3 regions of the Rhizobium sp. BK661 genome follow, and region 2 is predicted to be linked to each of the others. Evidence: predicted binding sites of a transcription regulator. Region 2 holds the regulator's gene; each other region holds the start of a gene.
The links. The regulator LexA, encoded in region 2, represses DNA repair genes until DNA is damaged. The targets are predictions, from matches to a motif close to TGTTCNNNNTGTGTTCNG.
Positions count from the first base shown of each region.

Region 1 (7,381 bases), on a different contig from region 2:
CGCGTAAGGTAGATCGATCAATCTCGACCAGGGCGAAACGTAAGCTTCGGGCATTGAAATGAACGGCAGCGTAAGATCGAACCACCGACCATCCGGCGACATCAGATACCGGATCTGCAACTCACGCATCTGGTCATCGAGATCACCGAGGAACAACACCCCGTCGGCGAGATCGAACAGAACAATGGCAAGCCCTGTGATGTAGACTGTGAGAAAGGTGCGCAGAAATGGCCTGCTGTCAGGCAAGACCTTCAAGTCGGCTCGCGATAGAACTGCATCCATTCCGCACTCGCCCCAGCAAACAGCGGCCAGACATTAATCCAATCCGATTAATATTCGGCTACATGAGCAAAAACACTAAAACCCAGCAGCGTCCACGACGCCCTGATCGCAGCCGAACGAGGTTCGCCCTGCCCCTTGAATGAGGTCGCGCAGGCTCGCTCCGTCATTCGAGGTGGCGTCCTCCGACAGGCCGATCGTGAGCTCGTCAATGACACGGCCTCCGCCGCCGGCGCGCCGACAACTCATCTTGACCCGATCGCCGGCGCCCGGGCCGAAGCTCTTGTCGAACGCAGCCTTGATCGCCTCCGCCGTCAGCGGCTTGCCGATGTTGGCAGCGAAAAGATCGCGGACAGCAGAGGCGTTCAGCTGATCGATGAGGCGAACCGACGTCGCAAAATAGTCGTCGGCACTCATCTTTGTGCAAGTACCGTGTTTGATCCACTCATGGCGCTCCAGCCCGGATTGCGTTCCAGGCATCGCCTTCTCAAGCGCGGCTTTGGTCTCCGCCGAAAGCTCTACCTCAGGCAGTTTCTTCCAGTTACCTTCCTTGTCCGCGGTCCGCAGCGTGCCCGAGACATCACAATAGTCCTTGCGCATCGGCCAAAGCCCGTGCAGCGAGAAATTGGTCGCATCAAACCTGTCCTTGGTCTGACTGCTGCATTCCGGCTTGCGCTGGTTGGTTTCACAGAAGGCCGGTTGCCAGCTGGCTGCCAAAATGAAGCGCGTCCTTCCACCCGCATCCTGGGCTCCAGCGGTGCCAGCAGTCGTGATCGCAATCAGGAATAAAGCCGTGCGCAGAAATGGATTGCTCATCTTCATCCCTCCCAGGAACAATTCATGAACAAGAAATCATGGTGGGTCTGTTTTCACAACCCTCAATCCCTAGGGTGCTAAAATCCAGTCGCATAAATATTGGGATGTGTTGCATTTCGCGGACGATCTGATCTTCTCGCGCAGACGGGAGGATTTGATGTTTGCAGATACGCAACGCCTTGAAACGGCGAACGCCTCGCTCGGCTTTCATCATGAAGCGGCACAATCCGAGGCACGCGGAATTATCGTTGTCTCCCATGGGTTGGCCGAGCATTCCAAGCGCTACGCCGGTTTTGCGGCGGCGATGGCGACGCGTGGTTATCATGTCTTTGCCTTCGATCACCGTGGACATGGCGAGACGACTGCTGCGGATGCTCCGATCGGACGCTTTGCCCGCCGCGATGGTGTCAGGCAGGTGATCGATGACGTCTCTGCCGTACGCGACCGCGCTGTGGCACAGTATCCCGGCCTGCCAGTCATCGTTTTCGGGCATTCGATGGGAGGTCTCATCGCGCTGAACGCTGCTGTGACCCATCCCGAGAAATATGACGCCGTCGCCGTCTGGAACTCCAATTTTAGCCCAGGCGTCGCAGGGCGGGCAGCACAAGCGATCCTGCTGGCCGAACGGGCCTTGAAGGGCTCCGATGTGCCAAGCGGCATTTTGCCGAAGCTCACCTTCGGCACTTGGGGAAAGTCCATTGCCAATCGTCGAACGGAGTTCGACTGGTTAAGCCGCGACCCTGTCGAGGTCGACAAGTATATCGCCGACCCGCTGTGCGGCTTCGATGCCTCCGTTTCCCTCTGGCTCGATATTTTCGAACTGACGTTTCGCGCGCCGCAAACGCCGCATCTGGACCGTCTGCCGAAGCAGACACCGATCCATCTTGTTGGTGGCGGGCAGGATCCGGCGACGGATGGCGGAAAAGCGGTGATCTGGCTTTCAAACCATTTGAAAGCGCATGGCTTCTCCCGTATCACGACACAGATATATCAGGACATGCGCCACGAAACGCTGAATGAAATTGGAGCGGACGCGGCCATCGCCGCATTCGCCGACTGGTGCGACGAAGCGATCGCGAGATCCTGAACCGAAGGATTTCGCGATGAGCCATGGTATTTCTTCCCGTCCCGTTTCTGCTTCAGAGGTTTCGACCGGCATTCTGCTGATGTTCCTATCGGTGCTCGTATCGCCGATCATCGACATCTTCTCCAAGCTTGCGATCGCGACGATTCCCGCGGCGGAAATCACAGGCGCTCGGTTTGTTGTCCAGGCCCTCTGCATGCTGCCGATCGTTGTCTGGCGCGGAAGCTGGAAGGGCTTCTCGTGGCGCGCCAACATCTTTCATGCCATCCGCGGCGCCATCATAACGATCTCGATGGTCTCCTTTGTCACGACGCTGAAGTACATGCCGGTTGCCGACGCTATCGCGATCTTCTTCGTCGAGCCGATCATATTGACGATCCTGAGCAGCATCTTCCTCAAGGAGACGATCGGTTGGCGCCGCTACACCGCTTGCGGCGTCGGCTTCTTCGGAGCAATGCTGATCATTCAGCCAAGCTTTCAAGAGGTAGGGTACGTGGCGCTTCTGCCCGTCGTCAGCGCCTTTTGCATTGCCATCTTCGCCTTGATGACACGCGTGCTTTCACACCGGGAAGACCCGTGGGCGATGCAGTTTCAGATGGGCATCTGGGGTCTATTGTTCTGCGCCATTCTGCTCGCGCTCGGCAGCGGCACGGGTTCCGACGTCTTTGACTCGGTGATGCCGGATGGCCGTGGCTACCTCTACCTGCTCGGCGTCGGCGTCACGGCGGCCATTGCCGGCATCTTCGGTGTCTATGCCTACCGCGCCGCGCCCGCCTCCACATTGGCGCCCCTTCAGTATTTCGAGATCGTGTCGGCAACCATTTTTGCCTGGCTCGTCTTCGGCGACTTCCCGGATGCGCTCAAGTGGCTCGGCATCTTCATCATCATCGCCTCGGGGCTGTACATTATATGGCGCGAGCGGCGCTTTGCATCGAAGCCCGTATCCGATACACCTCAATCGGCCCTGGCGCCCTGATCTGCTCGTGGGAGGAACATGACGGACAATCAGCCCCAAAAGCCGCCGCTGTCCGGCATCCGCGTCATCGAGCTCGCACGCGTGCTCGCCGGCCCATGGGCCGGCCAGATGCTGGCCGATCTGGGCGCCGATGTGATCAAGGTCGAAAACCCGGATGGAGGCGATGACACCCGGCACTGGGGCCCACCCTTTGTCGAGGGTGCCAACGGAGAAAACCTTTCCGCTGCCTACTATCACTCTGCCAACCGCGGGAAGCGCTCGATCACTGCCGATCTGAAGCGCGAGGAAGACCAGGCACTGGTTCGCCGCCTCATCGCCACGGCCGATGTGGTCATCGAGAACTTCAAGCTCGGCGGGCTCGTGAAATACGGCCTCGACTACGAGAGCCTGAAGAAGATCAACCCGAAGCTTGTTTATTGCTCGATCACGGGTTTCGGCCAGAACGGTCCCTATGCCAGCCTGGCAGGCTACGACTATATCGTTCAGGGCATGTCGGGTTTCATGTCGATCACCGGTGAGCCCGACGGGCAGCCGATGAAGGCGGGCGTTGCGATCGCCGACATATTTACCGGCATCTATGCGGTCGCAGCCATCGAGGCAGCGCTGATTCACGCACAGAAGACCGGCGAAGGGCAGTTGGTCGATATGGCGCTGCTCGATGTCCAGTCAGCCGTACTGGCCAACCAGAACATGAACTACCTGGTCTCCGGCCGCGCCCCGACACGGCTTGGAAACGCACATCCGAATATCTCGCCCTATGAAGTCGTCCCCGCCGCCGATGGCTATCTGATTCTCGCGGTCGGCAACGATGGCCAGTTCCGCCGCCTATGTGCGATCCTCGGTCTCGAGGGTACTGCTGACGATCTACGTTTTTCGACGAACAAGGCGCGCGTCGCGAACCGTGACGAGGTCCGCAGGCTCGTTTCCACCGAAACGTTGAAATGGCAGAAAGCCGACCTTCTTAAAGCCTGTGAGGCCAACGCCGTTCCGGCCGGTGCGATCAACACCATCGAAGAAATGTTTGCGGATCCACAAATTGAGGCGCGTGGATTGCGGGTAGATCTCGCCGACGCAAAGGGTACGGTCATTCCCGGCGTCAGGACGCCGGTCGTGCTGTCGCAGACGCCGTTGCGTTACGAGCGGCCGAGCCCGCGGCTGGGAGAACATCAGGAGGAGGTTCTGGCGGAACTCGCCGAACTGGAGGGGAAAAGACCATCATGAAAAAGACTGGCGGAGAACTGATCGTCGAGGCCTTGAAAGCAAATGGGGTGAAACGCCTCTCCTGCGTGCCCGGCGAGAGTTTCCTTGCCGTACTCGACGCGCTCTACGATAGCGACATCGACGTGATGGTTTGCCGCCAGGAAGGCGGCGCGGCCATGATGGCAGACGCATGGGGCAGGCTCGCCGGCGAGCCCGGCATCTGCATGGTAACCCGCGGTCCGGGCGCTACGAATGCCACCGCAGGGCTGCATATCGCCAGGCAGGATTCTATCCCGATGATCCTGTTCATCGGGCAAGTCCAACGCGATGCAAGGGAACGCGAAGCCTTTCAGGAGGTCGAGTTCCGCCGTGCGCTGACGGAGTTCAGCAAGTGGGTAGGCGAGATCGACGACGCAGCGCGCATCCCGGAATTCGTCACCCGTGCCTTTGCAATTGCAACATCCGGCCGCCCCGGCCCCGTCGTCCTGTCACTGCCCGAAGACATGCTCCGAGACGAGGTAGAGGCGCCCCGCGCCAAGCGTTACTCGCGCGTCGAAGCTCATCCCGGCCGCCGCCAGATTGACGACTTTTACTTGCGGCTACTGAAGGCCGAGCGACCGATGGTCATCGTCGGCGGTACGCGCTGGGATGCGGATGCGGTGGCCGACCTGAAAGCGTTCTCAGAACGCTTCGCGCTCCCTGTCGGTTGCTCGTTCCGTCGACAAATGCTGTTCGACCACCTGCACCCAAACTACGCCGGGGATGTCGGCATCGGCATCAACCCCGCGCTGGCTAAGGAGATCAAGGAGAGCGATCTGCTGATCCTGCTCGGCGGACGGATGTCGGAAATGCCCTCCTCCGGCTATACGCTGATCGACATCCCTTACCCGCAGCAATCACTCGTCCACGTTCATCCGGATCCGTCAGAGCTTGGCCGTGTCTACCGACCCGACCTCGCAATCAGCGCGAGCCCGAGCGACTTCGTTGCGGATCTTGCTGATCTGGAGGCGCCCAGCGAACTCAGATGGGCGGAACGAACCGAACGGATGCATCAGACCTACATGGCATGGTCGACGCCACCGCAAACCGGTCCCGGCCCGGTCCATATGGGACCGATCATGGAGTGGATCGAGGCAAACACGCGGCCAGACACGATCTTCACCAACGGTGCCGGCAACTATGCCACCTGGCTGCACCGCTTCCATCGCTTTCGTCAATTCAACACCCAAGCGGCACCGGCGTCCGGCTCCATGGGTTACGGCCTGCCCGCCGCAGTCGCCGCCAAGCAGCTCTTTCCCGAACGCGAGGTCATCTGTTTCGCCGGAGACGGCTGCTTCCTGATGCACGGCCAGGAATTTGCGACCGCCGTGCGCTATGACCTGCCGATCATCGCCATTGTCATCAACAACGGCATTTACGGCACCATCCGGATGCATCAGGAGCGCGAGTACCCAGGGCGCGTCAGCGGCACCGATCTGACCAACCCGGACTTTGCCGCCCTTGCACGCGCTTATGGTGGCCATGGGGAGACGGTCGAGACGACGGAAAGCTTCGCAGCCGCTTTCGAGCGTGCAAGGGCGAGCGGCAAACCCTCGATCATCGAGGTAAAGCTCGACCCGGAAGCCATTACGCCGACGCGCACGCTGTCCGAAATCGCCCAAACAAAAAGCCGGTGAGCGAAACTCACCGGCCTTACAAATCGCGGTGCCGTCGACTTAGTCGAGGGCGGCCGTAACTGTGAACTCGACCTTGTACTTCGGCGCAGCAAGCTTGGCTTCGCTGGTTGCGCGAGCCGGCGTGTTCGCCGGATCGACCCAGGCTTCCCAGGCAGCGTTCATTTCTGCGAAGTAGGACATGTCGGAAAGATAGATCAGCGTCTGCAGGATCTTCGACTTGTTCGAGCCGGCTGCAGCAAGCAGACGATCGACTTCGGCGAGCGCCGACTTGCACTGTTCCGTGACGCTTTCGCCTTCGCCCACCTGGCCAGCGAGGTAGACGGTGTTGCCGTGGATGACTGCGCCGCTCATGCGGGCGCCGACGTCGATGCGCTTGATTGTCATGATTGTCTCCTATTGACGAAATGAAAGACGCCGCTGGATTGAAGCGGCGTCGAACCTGGATCAGTGATCAGTACTATGCGCGGATGTGGTGCGTCTTCTGATAGATCGCGGTCGAACGCGCACCGGAACGGCAATAGCCGAGCATCGGACGCGGAAACTCGTCCAAGGCATCGACCATGCCCGCAATAGCCTCCTCATTGACGCCCATAGGGCCGACCGGCACATGCGCGATATCGAGACCGAGTTCCTTGGCGCGCGCTGCTACCAGCGCAAAAGGCGTCTGGTCGGGGCTTTCATCGTCCGGACGATGGCAGACGATCGATTTGAAACCCAAAGCCTTGATCTGGTCGAGATCCTCGACCGAAATCTGCCCGGAAACGGAGTACTCGTCGTCGATCTGGCGAATGTCCATCGCTAATCCTCCTGAAATCGTGGGGTGAATGACTACGCCGCCCCATGCGCAGCGTCAACCGCAGATCACTCAAACGAAGGCGAAGCTGAGCGCATAATCGCGGCTCTCGCCGGGCTTCAGCATGACGAATTCGCCCGCCGCTTCCAACTCGGAGCGTGATACCCATCGATGCGACACCGGCTCGATGCCGAGAACATCGACAGGCGTCTTTTGATTGCGCCAGACCTGCAGGTGCGGCAGCGTCTCGGCAAGAATTCGCACTCTGAGAACCCTGCCACCAGTGGCAGCAATCGGGCCAAGCCGCACCTCGGCGAAGCCGCCTTCCGTTGCCGGCGCCTCCACGCAGAAGATGCCGCCCGGTTCCTCGCCGAAATTCCAAGGGAAGCCACCGCCATCGAGCATCTTGCCTTCGAGTCGGGTGCCCGCGTCGAACCACTTCCCACCGATGTTCATATGGTACATCAGGAAGGTCGGAACGACCTTGTCGCTCGTGTTGACGACCTTGTCTCTGAGGCTGACTTCGCCTGTCCCGCCGTGGATGAACCAATGGCGCT
Region 1 covers NZ_JANTYT010000012.1:3,010-10,390, reverse strand. The annotation lists gene FHX16_RS21420 (hypothetical protein) at 1-282, opposite strand, end outside; gene FHX16_RS21415 (ribonuclease T2 family protein) at 358-1,095, opposite strand; gene FHX16_RS21410 (alpha/beta hydrolase) at 1,253-2,182, shown strand; gene FHX16_RS21405 (DMT family transporter) at 2,199-3,155, shown strand; gene FHX16_RS21400 (CaiB/BaiF CoA-transferase family protein) at 3,174-4,376, shown strand; gene FHX16_RS21395 (thiamine pyrophosphate-binding protein) at 4,373-6,031, shown strand; gene FHX16_RS21390 (RidA family protein) at 6,071-6,415, opposite strand; gene FHX16_RS21385 (TIGR01244 family sulfur transferase) at 6,489-6,827, opposite strand; gene FHX16_RS21380 (DUF4432 family protein) at 6,897-7,381, opposite strand, start outside.
Region 1: the regulator LexA is predicted to act here: its motif matches at 1,109-1,126, upstream of FHX16_RS21415 (ribonuclease T2 family protein).

Region 2 (7,381 bases):
CCATTTGGGTGCACTTGCAGCGCCCTTCGATCGGCAGGCAGCGGATTGACCCTCTGGCAGGTGAAAAAAAAGAAATCAGGTGCGCGCAGGTCAACTGCGAACGCGAGTTTGAATGCAGCAATGGCTTCCGAGCCGTCGGGCATCTTCATCGGCCGCTCGAACTGCAGCATCTCACCGCCGTTGATCTTCTCCGCAAGGAATCTAGCGTGGTCGCGGTCGGCGTCCCCCGTCGCGAAGACAACTGCGGACAGTCCATCCTCGCCGCATCGAAACCGAAAGGCACGGTCACGCGCGGTGAAGACGTTGCCCTTCCTCGCCGACGCCTCGTGCAGTTCGAGGCTGGCGACGCCCAGCGGCTCCAGATAAGTTTCGTCGGCGAAGAAGATACAGGCGTTCTCTGTTCCGAACGGGTGCCGCGCATCTGGCGCGACGGTGAATCCCAGCATTCCGAGGCGCTCGCGCGCAAGCCTGATGTTGGACACCGGCAGCACAATGTGGTCCAGCGGATGTGCTTCGCTCATGGCAAACTCCCCGGGGATTTGCGAAGATGTGCGCCGGGCAAGAGAACAATGCAACCCCCTTCTCCGCATTCACTCAAAAGCGACGCAAAAACTGAACAAGTTGCAGGCAAGTTTTACGAAAATTTAGGTACTTGCAGAACACATATGGAACATATAGTGTCTGTTCTGGCTTTGTTTCACAACTCTGGGGTTCAACTTCGATGCTGACGCGCAAGCAACAGGAGCTTCTTCTCTTCATTCACGAACGAATGAAGGAGTCCGGTGTCCCCCCATCTTTCGACGAAATGAAGGACGCTCTCGATCTCGCGTCGAAGTCGGGCATCCACCGCCTGATTACGGCGCTGGAAGAACGCGGCTTCATTCGCCGACTGCCGAATCGAGCCCGCGCTTTGGAGGTCATCAAGCTGCCAGAGGCATATAATCCCAGTCTCCAGCCGCGCCGCGGTTTCTCGCCGAGCGTGATCGAGGGCAGCCTTGGCAAACCTCAACCGGTGGCGCCGCCAAAGCCGGCCGCGCATGCGGACAATGGCAATTCGGCCTCTGTACCTGTTATGGGGCGGATCGCTGCAGGCGTGCCAATTTCTGCAATCCAGAACAATACGCACGACATCACGGTTCCGGCCGACATGCTTGGCCCAGGCGAGCATTATGCGCTCGAGGTGAAGGGAGACTCGATGATCGAGGCCGGCATCTTCGACGGCGATACGGTGATTATCCGCAACGGCAGCACCGCCAACGCCGGCGACATTGTTGTCGCACTTGTCGATGACGAGGAAGCAACCCTCAAGCGCTTCCGCCGCAAGGGCGCTTCGATCGCGCTTGAAGCTGCGAACCCGGCTTATGAAACGCGTATTTTCGGACCCGATCGCGTCAAGGTTCAGGGCAAGCTGGTCGGCCTCATTCGCCGCTATCACTAAAGACAGGCGGCTCTCCGTCGAAGGTGCCGCTTCGCCAATTGTATGCCCGATGCCGCATCCAGGGCCGGTCAAGTGTCGTATAGGCCGTCGTCACGACAGGCGTTCCCTGTTCGTCTATTCGTATCTCTGCCGCACCCGAGCGGCGCAAGGTTTCGCCCGTGAACAACAATGCACCTGACCGGCATTCGTTTGCGCGCAGACGAGCGGGCGTAACGACGATGTCGGCGGTGTCGCAGGCAGCGCCGACGTAGGCGGGATCTTCGATGATCGTCAGAACGTAGCCGCTGTCGTGCGCCGCTGTGCACCAAGCGCCTTTCAGGCAGACGAAACGGTTCTCAACGCCTCTCGCAACGACCTGCCGCAACGCGTTGCGAGCGTTATGCAATTCGTCGGCCGAGAGCCTCCGAGGCTTGCCGTCGCCGTCTCGCCGGCGGACTGGTTTGACACCCTCTATCAGGAGCGGCGGCCGGGCTTGCTCCGCAACCAGAGCCCTTCGCCATTGGTCGAAAATGAAGTCGGGTGGGCGCGTCCGGTTGGAAGCAATAACCTGATTGTCGACAATCGCGACGAGACCGCCATCCTCGGCAATGATGAAATCTGGCGCCGGTCTGGACGGCGCGAGCACAACGAGCAGAGTTGCCAACGCGATCGCAACAGCGCCGAGGTACCGCAGTCTGGTGCGCAGAAGCGCAAGCACGAGGAAGCCTGCGACGGCGACAGGAAAGTACCAAACCGGCAATCGGCCGATATCGACGTTGCCGCCCCATCCCGAGACCATCTTTGCAATGGCGATCACAATTTCGAGCCCGAAGCCGGCGATTTTCCAGGGAACGATATCGAGGCCAAACGGCGTCAGCAGCATCGCGAACATGCCCATAGGCATCACCACGAAGGAGATTACCGGCATGGCCATGAGATTTGCGGGCAATCCATAAGCGCTGAGCCGATGGAAATGTTCGACTGCAAAGAGCGCGGTCGAGAAGCCTCCGATCATTGAGGAAAGGAGGATGCCAGCAAAGAAGCGTGCGACAAAAACTACGGGCTTCACTGCCCTGACTTGCAGCAAGGGATGTTCGCGCGCGGCTCGCTTCGACCACATCGCATAACCGGCAACCAGCGCAAGAGTCGCCGCAAATGACATCTGGAAGCTCGCGCCTAGCGCCTCGGATGGAGACAAGAGCAGAATCACCCAAGCCGATAGGGCAATGTTGCGCAGACTGATTGACGGCCTGTCGAAGAATACAGCGGCCAGCATGATCGCCATCATGATGAAGGCTCGCTCTGCCGAGACCGCAAAGCCCGAGATCATGTAATAGGCTGTCAGGGCGACGAGCGCGCCAGCAGCTGCAATCTTCTTGGTCGGGTACGCCTGCGTAACGGATGGAAACAGGCTCAGCAGTTGGCGTAGGCCGACGAAGAAGATACCCGCGGAGAGCGCCATGTTGAGACCGGAGATTGCCACGATATGCGCCAGACCCGCCTGTCGCAGCGCGTCGGTGGTTTCCCGCGAGATCGCGCGCCGCTCGTCGGTGACAAGCGACGCCGCAAAGGCGCCGGTGTCGCCCGGCAGGATTCCACGGATGCGGTCTCCAATTCCGCTTCGAAGACCATCCAGCCAGTTGGCTCCGCGCTCCGAAATCGATGGTGTGCCGACCGCTGGCGGCATTGAAACGCTTGGCGAACCATAAAAGAAACCGTTCGCGCCAATCTCGTCGAAATAGGCGCTGAAGGCGAAGTCGTTGAGCCCAGGCAGCGCCGGTCCCGCAGGCGGGGTCAATCGTGCCCGTCCCGTCAACCACTCCCCGATTTCGAACGGTTCTTTCTGCCCACGCGCGACGACTGAAACCCGGTCTGGCGGCCGCCTAATCTGAGGCGACTGAGTGCCGGAAATGGAGAGGATATAGCGCCAACGACCCGCGCCATCCCCCTCCCGACGCTCGACCCGACCAGTGATCGTTGTGGTGACGGGCGTATCCAGTATGACGGTCGCCCTGCTCCGCGTTTCGTATTGGGCCGAAAGCATTCCCGCGACGCAAAGCAAGCCGGCCAGTGCTGAACTCCGGACAAACGGACGCCCTTGGCCCGCCGCCATTGCAACAGGTGCCAACACAACAACCCATGCCATCAAGCGCATCGTGGGAGGGTCACTTGCGAGTTCGAACCAGAGGACGGCGCCGGCTCCGAGGAAGACCGGCGAGAACAGAAACAACCGTCCATGTTCCATCTCCGCTGTCGCGGAACCTTGGAGCCATGAAGCCCAGTCCCGTGTCGCAGCTTTGATCCGTGTCGGCCACGCGATGGAGGACTGCGTGCGCATGGCCGGCAACAGCTTGGCGGCCGATCGATTCAACAGGAGAGACGGCTCCGCTGCACGCGCGGAAGCATCCGCGGCAGGCACGGCCTTCGTTACTTCAAATGGCTTCAACCCCGGCATGCATTTGCGCCAAAAAACAGCCGCCCTTGCAACCACAATGCAAGCTATCGAGGCGTCGGGCAATAATAATCGATTGAAATCTGAAGGAAAATCTGAACGCTGAAAAGCCAAGGATTATCATCGGCTTCTGCTATGCGCAGGGCTCATCGCAGCAGTGCCCAAAAGTTGATACTGCGATGCACAAAATGGCATCACGGTAACTTGGCATTAGGCGCGCGATCATATAGCAATCATCGACGACGCTTAACCCTATGGCGCTTTTATGGCGCCACCCGCCAGTTTGGAGGATCAGAATGACGGAACAAAGCGCAACACTGAAAATCGGTGACAAATCAGTCGATCTCGCCGTCAAGAGCGGCACGATCGGTCCTGATGTCATCGATATCGGCGCCCTCTACAAGAACACGGCTTCCTTCACTTACGATCCTGGTTTCACCTCGACCGCATCCTGTGAATCGAAAATCACCTACATCGACGGCGACGCCGGTGTGCTATTGCATCGCGGCTATCCGATCGAACAGCTTGCCGAGCACGGCGACTTCCTCGAAGTCTGCTATCTGCTTCTCTACGGCGAACTGCCGACCGCTGCCCAGAAGAAGGATTTCGACTATCGCGTCACGCATCACACGATGGTGCATGAACAGATGAGCCGGTTCTTTACGGGCTTCCGCCGCGATGCGCATCCGATGGCTGTCATGTGCGGCTGTGTCGGCGCGCTGTCCGCCTTCTACCATGACTCGACCGACATCACGGATCCGCATCAGCGCATGGTGGCAAGCCTGCGCATGATCGCCAAGATGCCGACACTCGCCGCCATGGCCTACAAGTATCACATCGGCCAGCCCTTCGTTTACCCGAAGAACGATCTCGACTACGCCTCGAACTTCCTGCGCATGTGCTTTGCAGTTCCCTGTGAGGAATATGTCGTTAATCCGGTGCTCTCGCGAGCAATGGACCGCATCTTCATCCTGCACGCCGACCACGAGCAGAACGCCTCGACCTCGACCGTCCGCCTTGCCGGCTCGTCGGGCGCGAACCCGTTTGCCTGCATCGCAGCCGGCATTGCATGCCTCTGGGGCCCGGCTCACGGCGGCGCCAACGAAGCAGCGCTGAACATGTTGACCGAAATCGGCACCGTTGACCGCATTCCGGAATACATCGCCCGCGCCAAGGATAAGAACGATCCGTTCCGCCTGATGGGCTTCGGTCACCGCGTTTACAAGAACTACGATCCGCGCGCCAAGATCATGCAGAAGACGACGCATGAAGTTCTCGGCGAGCTGGGCGTCAAGGACGATCCGCTGCTCGAAGTGGCGATGGAACTCGAGCGCATTGCACTGACTGACGAGTACTTCATCGAGAAGAAGCTCTATCCGAACATCGACTTCTACTCCGGCATCACGCTGAAGGCTCTGGGCTTTCCCACGACCATGTTCACCGTGCTGTTTGCTCTCGCCCGTACGGTCGGCTGGATTGCCCAGTGGAACGAAATGATCGAGGATCCGGAACAGCGCATCGGTCGCCCGCGTCAGCTCTATGTCGGTGAGCCGCAACGCGATTACGTGCCTGTTTCCAAGCGCTAATCAGCGATCACAGATAGCAAAGAAGCCCGGTCAGGAATGGCCGGGCTTTTTCTTTTGAAGGACATCGAGGACGATTTCGGCCGCATGTTCCCCCGGCGGCTTTTCGGTCTGCATTCTCTGCCAGAGAACGTCAAACCCTTCCATCATCGCCTGCCGTGGCAAGGTGTCCACCGACAGCTTCTCCATCCAGCGCGCAAAGCTGCCGCCTCGCACCACGTCGTTGATATACTCGGGCACAACGGCGTAGTCGGCGATCAGGTTCGGAAGGGCCGCGCTCCAGGTTTTGATCTGGCTGGTCATGAGCTTGATGATCCAGTCCGTCTTGTACGCCGAAACACACGGGACGCCGGTCAGCGCCAGCTCAAGCACGACGGTCCCAGATGCCGCCATGGCGGCATCCGCTTCGGTGAACGCCTGCCACTTCGCCTCGGCGCCGGCCACGATCTCCGGCTTGGTCGTCCACTCCTTGACGAACTCACGGATCATGGCCTCGCGGCGCGGCATCGTCGGCAAGACGAAACGCATCTCGCCGTTGCGCGCCACCAACTCGGTGACGGCGTCGCCAAAGTGGGGCAGCAGCTTGGTAATCTCGCTTGAGCGCGAGCCTGGCAGCAACATCACTGTCTTGCGGTCGGCCCGTGTCCGTGGCTTGGTCTGCGCACGCCGGCGTCGGGCGTCCAACAGGTTTGGGTCGGCCGTCAAACGGTGGCCAACATAGGTCGTCGGCGGCCCGCCCAGTTTGCGCATCACCTCAGGCTCGAACGGCAAGACAGCGAGCACATGATCGACATAGGCGAGCATGCGCTGTGCGCGATATTCCTTCCATGCCCAAACACTCGGGCAAACATAATTGACAACAGGCAAGCCGGGCAGCGCCCTGCGGACCCGCTTTGCAACCCTATGCGTGAAATCCGGACTGTCGACGATAACGAGCACGTCGGGTTTTGCCGCGATGATTGCCGACGCCGTCTCGCCAATACGCCGGACGAGCCTTGGCAACGTCGACAGTACTTGCGTGATGCCCATCACCTGCAGTTCAGAGAAATCGAAAAGCGAGCGCAGGCCCTGCGTCTCGAGCCCCTCGCCGCCAACGCCGACGAGATCTACACCGCCCGGAAACTGTCGTTTCAGGGCGGCGATCAGATCCGCCCCCAGAAGGTCACCCGAGACCTCTCCAACAACGATGGCAACTTTTAGCGACGCATCGCTCACGCTAGCCCCCAGGATGGCAAACCTCTATCCAGTCCGCACACGAAAATACCGGCCTCATCCGCAGCCTTGATGACAGCGTCACGCTCCAGGATGAGCGAGCGACCCGCCTCGACAGCAACGCCCGCCAGGCCCGCCCTTTTCAGGTTCTCGATCGTCGAAATGCCGATCGATGGCAGATCCGCGCGGATATCTTGCTGAGGTTTGCAGAGTTTGACCAGTACGCCGCGGCGACGCGCAGAAATGCGCCCGGCTGATCGCAGGTCAGCGACACGGTCCAGCATGCTGTCCGTGCCTTCGACGCCCTCGAGCGCAACAATGCGGCCGCCAACTGAAACCGCCCCTTGCCCGACATCCAGCCTGCCAAGCGCATCGGCCGCTTCCGCGGCGCGCGCGATATCTCTTCGATCATCAGGTCCCGGTCGCACTGCGCCCAACGGACCGACGGTCGCAAGGAGGTGTGGTGCGATCTCATGCGCGCCGACGACGCGGCGTCCGTTCCCCTCGATCAAGGTAATGACCATGCGCAATACGGCATCGTCGCCACCAGCGAGCAGCGTGCGGACCGTCGACGGCAATTTCACGATCGTTTTCAGCGTCGGGCGGACCTCACGCCACTCCGGACGCCGGCGCACGCCTCCCGACATGACGACTCGATCTACGCCGTTGCTCGCGAATATCCGACTGAGAGCAGCGAAGTCACCGACGCCGATCACC
Region 2 covers NZ_JANTYT010000009.1:120,674-128,054, reverse strand. The annotation lists gene FHX16_RS19140 (VOC family protein) at 1-521, opposite strand, end outside; gene lexA (transcriptional repressor LexA) at 722-1,438, shown strand; gene FHX16_RS19130 (ComEC/Rec2 family competence protein) at 1,419-3,662, opposite strand; gene FHX16_RS19125 (hypothetical protein) at 3,754-3,975, shown strand; gene gltA (citrate synthase) at 4,166-5,455, shown strand; gene lpxB (lipid-A-disaccharide synthase) at 5,486-6,667, opposite strand; gene FHX16_RS19110 (LpxI family protein) at 6,664-7,381, opposite strand, start outside.

Region 3 (7,381 bases), on a different contig from region 2:
CAGGCTGCCGATTGCCGACTGGACGTCCTCCGAGAGGCCGAAAGCCTTAGAGACCTCGCGCCCGGCGGACCGGGTACGGTAGGTCGTTACCCCTGCCGTCAAGCCGGCATGTTCCTTGCCGTACGTCTGATAGATATACTGGATGACCTCCTCGCGCCTCTCGTGCTCGAAATCGACATCGATATCAGGCGGCTCGTCGCGGTCCATCGAGAGGAAGCGGTCGAAAAGCAGGGTGCTCTTCTCCGGATTGACCTCGGTTATCTCCAGGCAATAGCAAATCACCGAGTTTGCAGCGGAGCCGCGCCCCTGGCAGAGGATCCTCCTCTCGTGCCGGGCATACTGGATGATCCGATGGACCGTCAGGAAGTATGATTCATATTGCTTCCGGCGAACGAGATCCAACTCGTACTCAATGTTCTTCTGAACTTTCTCAGGTACGCCGTCGGGGAAGCGCTTTGCTGCACCTGAATTGGTCAGGCGTTCCAGTGTTTCATAAGGCGTTTCCCCCTCGTCATTCTCGGAGGGGTAATTGTGTTCCAGTTCGTCGAGCGAAAAGGAAAGGCTGCCAAAGAACTTCGCTGTGTTCGTGACTGCCTGCGGATAGTCTCTGAAGAGGCGCAGAATTTCGCTGCCACTCTTGAGATAGCGTTCGGCATTTGGAGCCAGGAGAAAGCCAGCCACGGGAATGGAAACGTGCTCCCGGATTGATGTCACGATATCGGCGAGAGGGCGGCGGGCGGTATCGTGGTAGAGCGGCTGGTTGGTTGCGATCAGCGGGATGCGGTTGCGGTCCGCCAGCATGGCGATGGTCGCAAACATGCGCTTATCGCGGCCGTCATAGGCGGGAGCGAGCGCCATGTGGATGTTTTTCCGGAAGCGTCTTCTGAACCGCTCCAGACAGGCTTCGAAAGCGGCGTGATTGTTATCATCGGCAATGGATGGATGCGGAATGATTGCAAGCATCATGCCGTCGCCCCATTCCATCAGATCCTCTTCCGACAGAATGCACTTACCCTTCTCGGCTCTCAGGTTTCCGTTGCTCAGCAACCGGCAAAGATGCGCCCAGCCTCGACGATTTCGGGGGTAGGCAAGAATGTCAGGCGTTCCGTCTGTAAAAACCAGACGGGCTCCCGGCTGGAAACGGATCGGATCGGGAATGATGTCCTTCTTCTCGCGCTCCTCCAGAAGCCCGGCTCTCATTCGTTCGAACTTTTTCCGGATCGCCTCTGCCTGGGCATGGGCCCGGACGACACCCGCAACTGAATTTCGGTCGGCAATGCCAAGGCCTCCAAGCTTCAGAACGGCAGCCTGAACGATCATCTCCTCGGGCTTGGAGGCGCCCTCCAGAAAGGAGAAATTGCTCCTTGCGCCGATTTCGAAGAAGGCGGACATCAGGCAATGATCCCATGCATGAACCAGCTCTGTGCGGTGTCCCGCTCATAATGGCCCTGGCGATAGATCCAGAAGCGACGTCCCTTATCGTCCTCGATCCGGAAATAGTCTCGATCCGCAGCTTCCGCACCATCTAGCCACCATTCCGTTGCCAGTCGCTCCGGTCCCTCGCTCTTCAAGACACGGTGCTGCATGCGTCGCCAATGAAAGCTCGCTGGTGCGCCATCGGGAATTTCGATGGCAAAGGCCTCCATCGGCTCCGCTTTCCGCAATAGCCGGATGGGCCGCTCGCTCCTGGCCGGCGGTGGATGTCCCTCCCGGGTTTTCGGGGCGGACAGATGATCGATCGCTGGCACTGTAACGGAGGCTCTTTCCGGTATGTGGCTCTCCCGCAATTGGAAGGTTTGCAGGCAGTCTTCTCCAAGGCGGGCGGAAACCCGATCCACGAAGGCAGCAAGAGAGGCATCCTTCTGCTGGCGGTGTTCGAAATCCCCCTGCGAGGTCACGAAGTCCTCGTGCAGGAGTACGTTGAGACGAAGGATCTCGAATCCGTAACCGGCATCGAAATCGTCGTGAATTGCCTGCAGGCGTTCGGCAAAGAGGGCGGCGATGCGGTTGGGCTCCCGCAAGGGCTGCGCGGTTCCGGCAGAAATCCGAAACACCTTGCCGTCGACACGGAACAGCACCAGTTCGAAGATGCGGCCGCCGGCGCCACGCGCTTCGAGCAAGGGCTTCAGGGAGACGGCAATCTGGTCGGTGAGCGCAAGGATATCGTCTTCGGCCGCGATCGGCTCAATCAGGCGACGTTCGACCGAGAGGCTTGCGACGGGCAGGCGTGGAGAAACCGGTTCCTCATCGGTTCCAAGCGCCTGATCGAGTCTCAAGAGCACCGTTCCGCCAAAGCGGCGGGTGAGCGGGGCGCGCGGCGCGGTCAGCAAATCGCCGACATATTTAAGGCCCATCTTGTTCAGGCCTCCTATCGTTTCTTCCTCTAGACGCAAGGCCGCGACGGGCAAGGGGGCCAGCGCCTGTTCGGCCTCTCCATACTCGATGATGCCGCCTTGGCCGAAACGGCTGATGGCCCAGGACAATCCAGGTGAGGAAGAGATCGCGCCGCGGGCGTCAATTCCCATCTGGAAGAGTCTTGCGAGAATATCCTTGAGAAGGGACGTCTCACCACCGAACAGATGGGCGCAGCCGGTTATGTCCAGAAACAGGCCATCCACGCCATCGAGAGCGACAAGCGGAGTGTAGCGATCGCACCAATCGGCAATCGCTTCCAGGAAGCGCCGGTTGGCGGCCGGGTCGTCCTCGATCACATCAAGCGTGGGGTGGATGGCGCGGGCTTCGGCGACGCCCATGTGCTTTCGGAGATTGAGGGTTTCGGCTGCCTCGTCCAGCGCTGTGAGCCGCATGGTATTGTTGAGACGGCTAGAACAGACGATCGGTGCGGCCTCAGGACGTCCGCGCGAACGCCAGGAGAGCCCCCATTTCTTTCTTGATATCCGGTCGGTTGGAAGATGTGGAAAGTGGAGTGCCAGAATGCGTTGCGCGTTCGTCTGGAAGGCGAGGGTCGACTGATCGGGAGACGGCGAAAAAACGGCGGTCATGAGGGTTCCACTCCAGTAGAAAGGAGAGGGGAGCCGGGTTGCGGCTCTTCTCCAGGGTGAGATGAAAAACCGGATTGCCGATGCTACCGCCCAGCATCGTGCCATCCGGCAAGGGTCGCGCCTGTGCCGGCGCGGGTGCCACAAGGAAGCGGAAGCAAGCGCTGCTGGCTTCTTCCTCTCCAGCTTGCCGCAACAGGAAAAGCGGGCGTTTAGATGCTTTCGCCCGCAAGCTCAAACGACGGCTTTCCGTCAGGCCGAAGGGCTTCGGATTGCCGCGAACCTCCAGAATCGTCGCAGGAAAGACGCCGCTTTCGACTGCGGCCTCGGCAAGCCAAAGGGCATCTTCAAGCTTGCGTGGGCTGGCATAGAAGAACTGGTCCGGTTTCAGGCCGAAATCGCGCAGGCCCACGGCGTAGGGGACGCCTGCTTCCATCGTGGAAACGATGTCTGCGATCCAGAGGATCGGCAGCGAAGCACTGTGGCTCTCTTCCACTTGGCGCTGCAGCATGGCGGCAAGCGCCAGCATGAAGCCACTGCCAGCGCCGGCTTCGCGTAAGAGGTCGGAACGAACCTCGGTGATCCCGTCGAGCGGCAGGCCGCCATCAACTGCCTCGTCGAGCGCGGGGATTCCAAGAGGAAGACGCAGGCCACTGTCGTTGTTGGTGGAGAGGTCCCTTTCGGCCAAGGCTTCGCCTTGCGCTGCAGCCAAGGCCGGCGCGGGCTTTCCTTCAAGCTTTGCAATGGTTTCGCGGAGCGCAAAAAGCCGCTCGCGCGTCACGGCCGACTGTGCCATGACGTTCTCCAAGTCTCATATGTTCCTGTTATGTTCTTATGGATTCCAGAGGCGGGCGAAAGAGTCAACAGGCATTCGATGTGAATTTATTCCTGCCTTTGATTCCGCTCTCGAAAATCGTACGCAAAGGTTCTATATGGGCGGCAAAGGAAGGGAATTTTTATGGCCCGCATAGACCAGAGCGATAATTGGCAGGATCGCCACGCTCCGACGATCAGTACTTTCGAGTCGTTGGCAATGGAGGCGTACAGCCACCTGCCGGAAGAGTTTCGCTCACTGACCACCAATCTGACGATCGAGATCGAGGACTTCCCTGACGACGACGTGTTCGAGGACATGGCGCTGGAAACGCCGTTCGACCTTCTCGGCCTCTTTGAAGGCCGAGGCATCTCCGAGCGTTTCACAATGGAAACCGGCGAATTGCCGAACCGTATCCGCCTCTACCGGCGGCCGATCCTCGACTACTGGGCCGAGAACGATGAGACGCTGGGCGACATCATTACTCACGTCCTCATCCATGAGATCGGCCACCATTTCGGTCTTAGCGACGACGACATGGAACGGATCGAGGCGAGCGCCGAAGAGGCGGCCGAACGCTAAGCCTTCGCTTACTGTTCGGACAGCTTCATGTCCGGGTGGTAATCCTTGCCTTCGACTTCCTTGACGATCGCCTGAGCACAAATCACCTGGCCGGTCTGGGTGTTGAAGGTCAGCGACGGCGAGCCGTTCAACGACCAGCCCTTGTTGAGGGCGTCGGTTACGCGGTGACAGAAAGCGGCATCATCCTGGCCGGTCAGAAGGCGATAAAGCTTCATCTAAAGTCGTCTTTCACTTCGCCGTTTGGCGTTCTGCAATCAGGCGGGCTTTATGAACCAGACTTTCCGCCTGGACAAGGTGTAGCCGCTCGATCATCCGACCATTGGCATTGATGACATTCAGGCCATCTGCAGCGGGGTCGGCAAAGGCGGCGATGATCGCCTCCGCCTCGGCAATTGCCGCCTCATCCGGGCCGAAATGCCGGTTGGCGGCTTCGATCTGAGCCGGGTGAATCAGCATCTTACCGTCGAAGCCCATGGCGCGGGCGTGCGCGCATTCGGCATCGAAGGCATCGGCATCCTTGAAATCGTTGAAGACGCTGTCGATCGCGTCGAGGCCATAGGCGCGCACGGCAAGTACCACCTGCATCAACCAGGGCACGAGATAGGTACGGCCCGGCTGTGGCAGGACGCCGGTCTGCTTGCGCAGGTCGTTGAGGCCGACGACGAAACAATCGAGCCGTGAGCCAGGCGTGCGCCCAGCTTCGGCAATCGCGGCCGCGTTCAGAATGCCACGGGGTGTTTCGATCATCGCCCAGATGCGGAGGCTTTCCGGCGCGTCGGCATCGGCAAGCCGGTCGCTTATGGACATCACATCCTGAGGCTCGTCCACTTTCGGCAGGAGTACGGCATCCGGCTCCAGTGCCAATACCAGTTCGATGTCCGCATTTCCGAATGTGGAATCCAGCGCATTGATGCGGATGATCCGCTCCTTGTTCACAAGAGGAGCGCCCGAAAAAAAGGCCTTTAGATTCTCGCGGGCTTCCTCCTTCCGTTCCGGGGCCACGGAGTCCTCGAGATCGAAGATGACGGCGTCGCAATCGAGCGCATGAGTCTTTTCCAGGGCGCGCGCATTGATGGCAGGGACGCTCAGCACCGAGCGGCGCAGGTTCAAGGAACGAGTCGGAGAATTGCGGGTCATCACAAATGTGTGCCAAGCTTTATGACAGGTGGCAAGACAACAAAAAGCCATGCTCACCTTGCAGAGAAAGAAAAGAAGGACCACATTCCTTTCCGAAGAAAGGTCTAAAACCATGCAAAGCATTCGTTCCGTCTTCCTCCTGCTCGCAGGCATCACCGCCTTCGTTGCGCTGGCGTTCGTCACATTTTCCGTGACGCTGGCAGTCGGTGGTATCCTGACGGTGCTTATGGTTGGCCGCGCGCTTTCGCTGAAGATGAAGCCGGCACCGGTCCGCGCCACAGCCAAGGCAAAACCACATTCCGGCGAGAACATGCGCATCTGGAATGACGGGCGCGGCACGATCATCGACCTCTAATCTCAGGTCGCTTCCAGAAAAATTTTGCATCGCTGTCGGCTCGACTGATCTTCCCGCGTCTTTGAAAGGTCAGGGTTTTACCCGAACCAATCAAATCATGGAGGACAGTATGGATACTGCAACGGAAACCGGCACGATGAAGATGCCACCGGTCAAGAATGGCTTGCTGCCTTATGTCACGGTCGACGGCGCGCTGAAGGCCGCAGAATTCTACAAGCGTGCATTTGGTGCTGAGGAGGCGTTTGTCGTCCCGCCTGACGAAAACGGGCGGACGATGCATGTCCACCTCTACATCAACGGAAGCTCGTTGATGCTTTGTGATGCCTATCCCGAGCATGGTCATCCCTTTGAAAAGCATCAGGGCTTCACGCTTCAGCTTGTTATCGACGACATCGATTTCTGGTGGGACCGCGCCGTTGCCGCCGGCGCCGAGGTGATCCTACCCGTCCAGCTGATGTTCTGGGGTGATCGATACGGTCAGCTCCGCGACCCTTTCGGGGTTCTCTGGGCGATGAATGCGCCAGCGAACGCAAACTGATCTCATGACGACCATGGCGGCTGTGCGTCGAATCCGCGCGCAGCCGCATAGACGATATAAATTTTCCTTCATTTCGGTCGAAATCTGGACTAAACGCAGATTAACAAAACTACGTCTGCTGACATTGGAGCCAGGCCATGGACAAATTCGCAAAGCTGACGGGCGTTGCTGCCCCTCTGCCGGTTGTCAACATCGATACCGACATGATCATTCCGAAGGACTACCTGAAGACGATCAAGCGCACGGGTCTTGGCAAGGGTCTTTTCGCTGAAGCGCGTTACAATGAAGACGGCTCCTTGAACCAGGATTTCGTGCTGAACAAGCCCGCCTATCAGAATGCAAAGATCCTCGTTGCCGGCGACAACTTCGGTTGCGGCTCGTCGCGCGAGCATGCGCCGTGGGCGCTCCTCGACTTCGGCATCCGTTGCGTCATCTCGACCAGCTTTGCCGACATCTTCTACAACAACTGTTTCAAGAACGGCATTCTGCCGATCAAGGTCAGCCAGGAAAACCTCGACAAGCTGATGGATGACGCCTCGCGCGGCTCCAACGCGATCCTGACGGTCGATCTGGAAAACCTCGAGATCACCGGTCCGGACGGTGGCTCGATCAAGTTCGATCTCGACGAGTTCAAGCGTCACTGCCTACTGAACGGCCTCGACGATATCGGCCTGACGCTCGAGAAGGGCGAGGCGATCGACAGCTTCGAAGCCAAGAACACGGCATCGCGCCCCTGGGCAGCGTAGTCCTGGAAAACATACCAGTCGTCAAAGCCGGGCCTTTTGCCCGGCTTTTTCTTTGGTCGGCTTACAGCAACAGCTCTTTCCACGTTTTAAGCTTCTCCATGGAAACGCCGATGCCGCCGCAGACCTCGATCAGCGGATTTTTGAACCGCTCGAGGATATCGGCATGGACGTCGGCGACCGCGAGCGCTGCGCCACAAGCGGGTTCGACCA
Region 3 covers NZ_JANTYT010000002.1:360,089-367,469, reverse strand. The annotation lists gene FHX16_RS08100 (error-prone DNA polymerase) at 1-1,392, opposite strand, end outside; gene FHX16_RS08095 (DNA polymerase Y family protein) at 1,392-2,837, opposite strand; gene FHX16_RS08090 (ImuA family protein) at 2,848-3,795, opposite strand; gene FHX16_RS08085 (metallopeptidase family protein) at 3,958-4,395, shown strand; gene FHX16_RS08080 (DUF1737 domain-containing protein) at 4,404-4,610, opposite strand; gene FHX16_RS08075 (CoA ester lyase) at 4,624-5,532, opposite strand; gene FHX16_RS08070 (hypothetical protein) at 5,645-5,887, shown strand; gene FHX16_RS08065 (glyoxalase/bleomycin resistance/extradiol dioxygenase family protein) at 5,997-6,425, shown strand; gene leuD (3-isopropylmalate dehydratase small subunit) at 6,563-7,171, shown strand; gene FHX16_RS08055 (pyridoxal-phosphate dependent enzyme) at 7,233-7,381, opposite strand, start outside.
Region 3: the regulator LexA is predicted to act here: its motif matches at 3,816-3,833, upstream of FHX16_RS08090 (ImuA family protein).